Regions from separate parts of the Halomonas sp. FeN2 genome, predicted to be linked through region 2. Evidence: predicted binding sites of a transcription regulator. Region 2 holds the regulator's gene; the other holds the start of a gene.
The links. The regulator FliA, encoded in region 2, starts transcription of late flagellar genes. The targets are predictions, from matches to a motif close to CTAAAGTTNNNNNNNNNNCNGCCGATA.
Positions count from the first base shown of each region.

Region 1: a site for FliA is predicted at 1,727-1,753, ahead of KF947_RS16385 (MbtH family protein). Genes of this name have one in related genera too.

Region 1 covers NZ_CP074200.1:3,536,628-3,540,034, reverse strand. The annotation lists gene KF947_RS16395 (4'-phosphopantetheinyl transferase family protein) at 6-710, opposite strand; gene KF947_RS16390 (thioesterase II family protein) at 688-1,428, opposite strand; gene KF947_RS16385 (MbtH family protein) at 1,418-1,663, opposite strand; gene KF947_RS16380 (FecR/PupR family sigma factor regulator) at 1,919-2,125, opposite strand; gene KF947_RS16375 (RNA polymerase factor sigma-70) at 2,249-2,776, opposite strand; gene KF947_RS16370 (inositol monophosphatase family protein) at 3,071-3,407, shown strand, end outside.
Region 2 covers NZ_CP074200.1:2,664,661-2,668,067, forward strand. The annotation lists gene flhF (flagellar biosynthesis protein FlhF) at 1-390, shown strand, start outside; gene KF947_RS12245 (hypothetical protein) at 387-953, shown strand; gene KF947_RS12250 (flagellar protein FlhE) at 979-1,410, shown strand; gene KF947_RS12255 (RNA polymerase sigma factor FliA) at 1,437-2,138, shown strand; gene KF947_RS12260 (motility protein A) at 2,182-3,003, shown strand; gene KF947_RS12265 (flagellar motor protein MotB) at 3,009-3,407, shown strand, end outside.

The DNA.
Region 1 (3,407 bases), 870 kb from region 2:
ATCTCCTAAAAATTCGTTGAGTAGCGTTTACCCTGAGCGTTTGCGTGGGAATAGCCTGAATCGATATAGCCCAGGGCAGCGGCATAGCCACTCGGCGCTGGCAGCGGCCATGCTTGCAAAGGTGATGAAACGGGAAGCGAGTGCTCAAGGTGATAGGTGTCTGGCGGCCCTAAAGAGGAAGTGATCGAGAGCGATCGCAAATGATCAGCAATGCCCAGGCCCAGGGCTTTGAGCACCGCCTCTTTAACCACCCAGCGCTCCATAAAGGGCAGTGCGTGGTCGAGCTGCTCACTCGGCGATAGCACCAGCCCTTGCAGCGGCGCCAGTTCGGCCTCGGATCGGCAGCGCTCAATATCGACCCCCACCGCGCCGCCGGGAACAATCGCGATCAGGGCGACATGGCCAGAGTGGGAGACATTGAAAGCAGGCCCACCAGCGTTTTCCAACGCTGGTTTTCCGTAAGCGTTCTGAGTGAACGCCAACTTTTCTGGCGCTATACCGGTGTGCGCTGATAGCAGTCGCCGCAGGGCCGCGCGAGTCGCCACGGCGCGTACGATGTCGGCGTGACGGTGAAGCCGCTGGGCACGCTGCCACTCGGCTCGACTCAGCAACCGATCATCTTCGTCAGCCACCGGGGCGTTCAGATCGAGCGCTAAGCGCCATACCTCAAGCCCCTCGGGCACCCCTTCAGCTAACTGCAGGCGCTGCATGGGGCACCTCCTCAAGCCGTCGAGTCAGCGCCCGTTCGATAGTCTCCAGCACTTGTGCTTGCTGCTGGCGAATAAAGAAGTGCCCTCCTTCGAACCAGTTCAAAGAGAACACCCCGCCCGCTTCCCGCTGCCACGCCTCTAGACGCTCTCTTTCGATATCGTCATCGCGCCCGGCGAGTACCTGTAGGGGGTAAGCAAGCGGCGACCCGCCGCGATAGCGGAAACTGCGACAGAGGCGGTAGTCCGACATCAAGATATCGAGGGTAAGGCGCAGCAGCTCAGGGCTTTCGAAGACCTCCCCTGGAGTGCCGCCCTGTTGGCGAAGATCCGCCATCAGGGCTTTGTCGTTATCAAGGCCCGCCAAGCGGTCTGAGTCGCGCATTGAGGGCGCCGCGCTGCCTGAGGCGAACAGCATCCGCGGCTGAGGCCGCCCGACATCGCGCAAGCGAGCTGCCATGCCGTAGGCCAACAACGCCCCCATGCTGTGACCGAACAGAGCAAAGTCACCGCGCATCCGCGTTGCCTGCTCTTCACACAGCCGCACGACCTGGGTCTCGAAGTCATCGATAAGCGGCTCACCCAGGCGCTCACCACGCCCAGGCAATTCGACGGGATACACCTCGACCCAGGCGGGCAACTGGCGCTTCCAGCGTAGATACATGGTGGCGCTGGCCCCGGCGCAGGGCAGGCAGAGCAGTCTTAAACGCTTAACCTGCATTCACCTGCTCCGCCTCAGCGCCGGCCTGCTCATCCATCCACTGGCGCAGCGAGAGTGGCCGCATATCGGTCCAGGTTTTTTCGACGTAGTCGAGACAGGTTGGTTTATCGCCGAGCACGCCGGTATCGGTCCAGCCCGCGGGAATCGCTTTCCATTCTGGCCAGAGGGAGTACTGCTCTTCGTGGTTGACTAATACGCGGAAGACACCATCTTCACGATCAAAACAGCTTGTCATGGAATTAACCTCATCGTTGCCAAAGGAATGAGAAGTAAAACGCAATTGCTTCTCATTACTTAATGACGAGTGAGGAACCAGAAAATTTAATGTTGGAAAGGAAGAAAGTAGAAAAAATAGGGGGAGGGGGCGCTAGGGCGTCGACATAGCATTACCCTTGCCAAGCTAAAAATTGCTCCAGTGGGCGGCAGCGTTAGCTCGCGACCATTGAGTTAGCCTGAAGATCGAAGAAGGAGGTAAAAAAACAGTGACTTATCAGTTGCGCTCATCACCGCTTGGGATCAGCCCTGTTAGCATCCAGAGCTGTTCTGCTTCATGAAAGACTCGACGGTGCAGGGAAGAAGCCGCTAACCAAGCATGCAGCGTTTCGCGATCAGCGTCGCTCAACGTCTCTTCATGCTCGCGCATCAGCCAATCTAGCGCTGTTTGCCAAACGGCATCGTCGCCGCTGTCGTTATCCATCGTTACTGTCAAACCTCGCTATTGCGGCCTGCTCATTACCTGCCTATGGAAGCGTCTGATATTCTCAACGCTATTGGCTGACAGTGTAACAAAGCGACAACAAAGAGGGGACGGAACGCCGATTTACTTATCTGGCAACGACCGACCTTGTAGCGACTGGTGGCAATGAGTCAACGCATCGCGAATCATAAAGTTAACTGACGTGGTAGAAACACCTAGCTGTAACGCCACTTCCCGCTGGGTATGGTTTCCCGAACGATAAAGTTCAAAGGCGCGTCGCGTACGCTCGGGCAGCTCGTCCAACGCGTCCACCACCTGTGCCAAGGCCTGGCGATCAATGGCAATCACCTCAGGTGAGTGTGACGCACAAGAGGCGTTATCCACCTCCTCTGCTTTTGCAAACAGCGCTGACTCAAACGCCGAACGGCGGCAACGGTCAATGGCGAGATTGCGCACCACTCGTGACACGTAGGATATGGGCTGCTTTACCTCAAAAAGCGTGGTTGCCTCTGAAATTTTCAGATAGGCGTCTTGCACGACATCATCGGCTTGATCAGCATTGCCCAAGACTTTTGCGGCGACACAACAGAGCCGGGGCCGCTGATTAACGAAGATATCTTCTAACTCAGCGCTCCAGGTCTGGGTATCCACAGCTCGGCCTCCTGCCTTGATTAACACCACGGAATAAATGGCAATAATTATTATTTGCGTTAGAGCCTGGTAAGTCAACGGGTGAGAGCTAACTCACTTTTTATAACGATATGCTGGTTGACTCAGTTAATAGCGACATGTGGCGGGGGCATCTCTCAGACGCCAAATGCATAGATGATCTACCATTAAACCAAATTTACTCCTGTCATCTCCGCGTCATGAATGGCTAGTTACATTGAAGGCATACAGTTTTTGCCATTCACTAAGACACGATGCATGCCCAGGGGAAATACAATGCTCGATAGCAGTAATGACCTACTCGAAACGGTGAAGCAGGCGGCGTACGAGGCAGGTGCGCTGTTACGCGAGGGATATTCGCTAAAGGGCAGAATCGCCTTTGAGCAAAAGGGGGCGTCAGACTTTGTCAGCTACTACGATACGGCCGCCGAGAATATCATTATCGACTGTATCAACAGCGCTTTTCCCGATATCGCTTTCCTTGGTGAAGAGAGCGGGCTTACACCCACCGATAGTGACTATACCGTCATCATTGACCCTCTCGATGGCACTAGCAACTTTCTGCATGGGGTGCCCCACTTCTCGGTCTCCATCGCGGTCACCAAGGGTGATG
Region 2 (3,407 bases):
CCGGAAAGCGCCAAAGTGGTGGTGCGCCGCTACTGGCTTACCCCGGCTCGCTTAGGGGCAGAAGTGCTCTCCCTCCTGTTAACCCAACTGCAAAGCGAAAGCCTGGCCGCCTTGACGCGGCGCGCTTGGCAGCAGTTAAAAGAGGCTGATAGTGGCGACCTAAATGCTGAAGTTCGCCTGTTAATGGCCAGCGGTGTGGCGTCAGTCGCCGGACATCTCGATGTCGCTGATGATGAAGAGGCGCAGACGCTGCGTGGTGATCTGCTCAACCTATTAGGTACCAGCCGCCGTCGCCGTGACACCGGTATGCTCGATGCGCTGGTCTATGCCTTTATGGCGCGGGATGCGATTCGCCAAATGGGCAGTGTTAGTCGAGAGGGCGTGGCGTGAGCGAACAAGATCAAGCCGCGGGACTGCGCAAGTGGGCAAATCTACAGCGCCAACAGCAGCAGACTGAGGGTGCTGTTGATGTCGCGGCGGCAGAGCCTGTGTCCGAACACACCTCACCCTTATTATCGCCAACGGTAGCGGCGGCGGAAGAGCCAACGACGGTGGCTCCGCCCAAGCCCAAAATTCCGCTTATTGTGGTCGGGCTACCCGGTAGTGGTGCGGCCCAGGTAAGCAAGGTCAAAGCGCGACTGGGGCAGTGGTCAACGCTAGGTAGAAGTTGGGCCGGGGATCCTGATGATTGGGATATTCGTATCGTCATGGCGGAAACGTCCGACCTTGCTCAGCTACGCGATCAATATAATCGTTGGGCGCTATGGATCAGTAGCGATGCCGATACTTTCGCAGCCATGTTCCGTACCTTGCGCCTGCTACATGAGCGTGGCGGGCCGCGTCGTTTGCTGGCGCTCCACGAGCCCCACTTGCCGCGCCAGGGGTTGCTCGATAACTTGCGCGAGGCCGCTGATTACTACTTAAATATGGAGTTACTGGTACTTGCACGATGAGCCCACTCTGCCGAGGAGACTAAGCATGCTAAGCTGGCTATTAAGAGGGAAACTGCCACTGATCTTAGTACTAGTGGCAGGTTGGCTACTAACAGGGTTAACGGGGAGTGCTCAGGCGGCGCCGGGTAGTTGGAGCAGCCAGATACCTGGGCTAATGGTGGCGATGGGTGATCGGGCAAGCGCTAGCCAAGCGGCTACCCCGCCAACTGCCGCTAACAACGTGCAGTCGGCTCAGCTTGGGCGCATTCATTGGCAGTTTCAACACTCCCCCGGCGCGCTATTAAACGCTTGGCTATGTCATCCTGAGCAGTGCGTTGCATTAACCGGTATGCGTGGTTCTACCACCGCATTAGTGGGGCGAGCCGCCGATGCGCCATTGCATTTTCGCTTCGCCTTACGCCCAGGCCAACGGCCTGTTCGTGTGCAAGGGTTACAATTGATTGTGAACTATCAGTGAAGGCTGGATAGCCGCGAGGCGAGAATATGTACACAGCACAGGGCAGAATCAAACAAAATGAGCTGTTGACGCAATACATGCCACTGGTGCGACGTCAGGCCTTGACGCTACAGGTTCGGTTGCCAGCAAGTATTGAGCTCGACGACCTTATTCAGGCTGGAATGGTGGGGCTGCTGGAAGCGCTGGGCCGTTTTGATGCCACCCAGGGGGCAACGTTCGCGACCTTCGCCAGTCAACGTATTCGCGGCGCAATGATGGATGAGTTACGCACCCGCGACTGGCTGCCCCGCAGCGTTCGCCGTTCGGCGCGTGCGGTTGAGGGCGCCGTTCGCCAATTAGAGCAACTGCTGGGGCGAGCCCCGGAAGAGAACGAAATTGCTCAACACCTCGAGATGCCGTTGAGCGAGTATCAGCAGTTGCTCAATGACACTAACAGCGGCCAACTGTTGCCGTTTGAAGAGCTGGTGGCCGAAGGCGGCGAGCCGATAAATAATGAGCTGGGCAATTCACCGTTCGAGCAGTTGCTTGATGGTCAGCAGCGGCAAACGTTGATTGACGCTATTGAAGCGCTTCCAGAGCGTGAAAAGCTGCTAATGGCGCTTTATTACCAAGAAGAGCTCAACCTCAAGGAAGTCGGAGCTGTGTTGGGCGTAACGGAATCACGCGTTTCTCAACTGCACAGCCAAGCCGTGAGTCGTTTACGCGCGCGTTTACACGACTCGGCATAACGCCAACGTTTTTTACTCACTTGTGACCGGCAAGGAGCCGTGGATGAATCCTTCGACGCTGATAGGCATATTTGCCAGCATCCTGCTGTTGGTGAGCGTGCTGTTTTTCACTGCAGAGTCCCCAGAGAGCTTTATCAATTTTCCGGGGTTGGCCATCGTGGTGACGGGTACACTAGCGGCGACCTTTATTAGCTATCCGCTGAAAGAGGTACTCCGCGTCGTACGGCTGGTGGGCTTGGTGTTCCGGCGTGAAAACACCTACATGCGTGACGATATCCGCGAATTGGTCGATATGTCGCGACTGTGGTTTAAAGGCGATGTGCGTGCGGTCGAGCGCGAGTTGGAGCATACCCGCAACCCGTTTTTACGTACCGGGATCCAACTGGTGATTGCCAATACCAAAGAGGATGAGATTTTTGACATGCTGCGCTGGCGCATTGCTCGCCTTAAAGCGCGGGAGCATGCTGAAGCACAAATATTTCGCACTATGGCCACCTATGCCCCCGCGTTTGGCATGATCGGCACCCTGGTGGGGCTGGTCAACATGCTGGAAGTCATGGACGCTGGCGACCTGCAGGTCATTGGCCCGCGCATGGCAGTGGCTCTGCTCACTACCTTCTACGGTATTTTACTCGCCAACTTGGTGTTTAAGCCTATTGCGGTGAAGCTAGAGCGCCGCACCGAAGATCGACTGATTACCATGAACATGGTGCTGGAAGGTATTTCCCTGATTACCAAGCGCCGTCTGCCGTCGTTTATTGAAGAGACCCTCAACTCCTTTGTGGCTAATTACCACGATGAGATTCGTGATAACAGCGTCAAACCCAGGCCTGATTCGTCGGTTAGTTCGGCGACGAAGGGGTAGGCCAGATGCTTGACCGTGATACACGCCACGCACTGGAAATGACGCCGTCGCCAGGCGATGGAGATGATGGTTGGCTTACCAGCTATTTGGATGTGCTGACGCTGCTCATCACGCTTTTTGTGCTGTTGCTTTCACTGACACCGCCGGGCGGCGGTGAGGCGGCTGATACTGCTTTCATGCGTTCAGCCAGCGCTGTATCATCACTGCCGCTGGCGTCGCTTGCCACCGGCATTCAGCCTCGCCATTCAGGCATTCAGCCGCAGTTTGACGGGCTCGACATCCCTGGTGTCAGCGTTTCGCAAGGGAGTGAAGGGGTCACACTACGCATTGATACCAGCCTTTTATTTCCCAGCGGCCAAGCTGTACTGACTGCTCGTGGGCAAGATGTGGTAGAAAGCCTTATC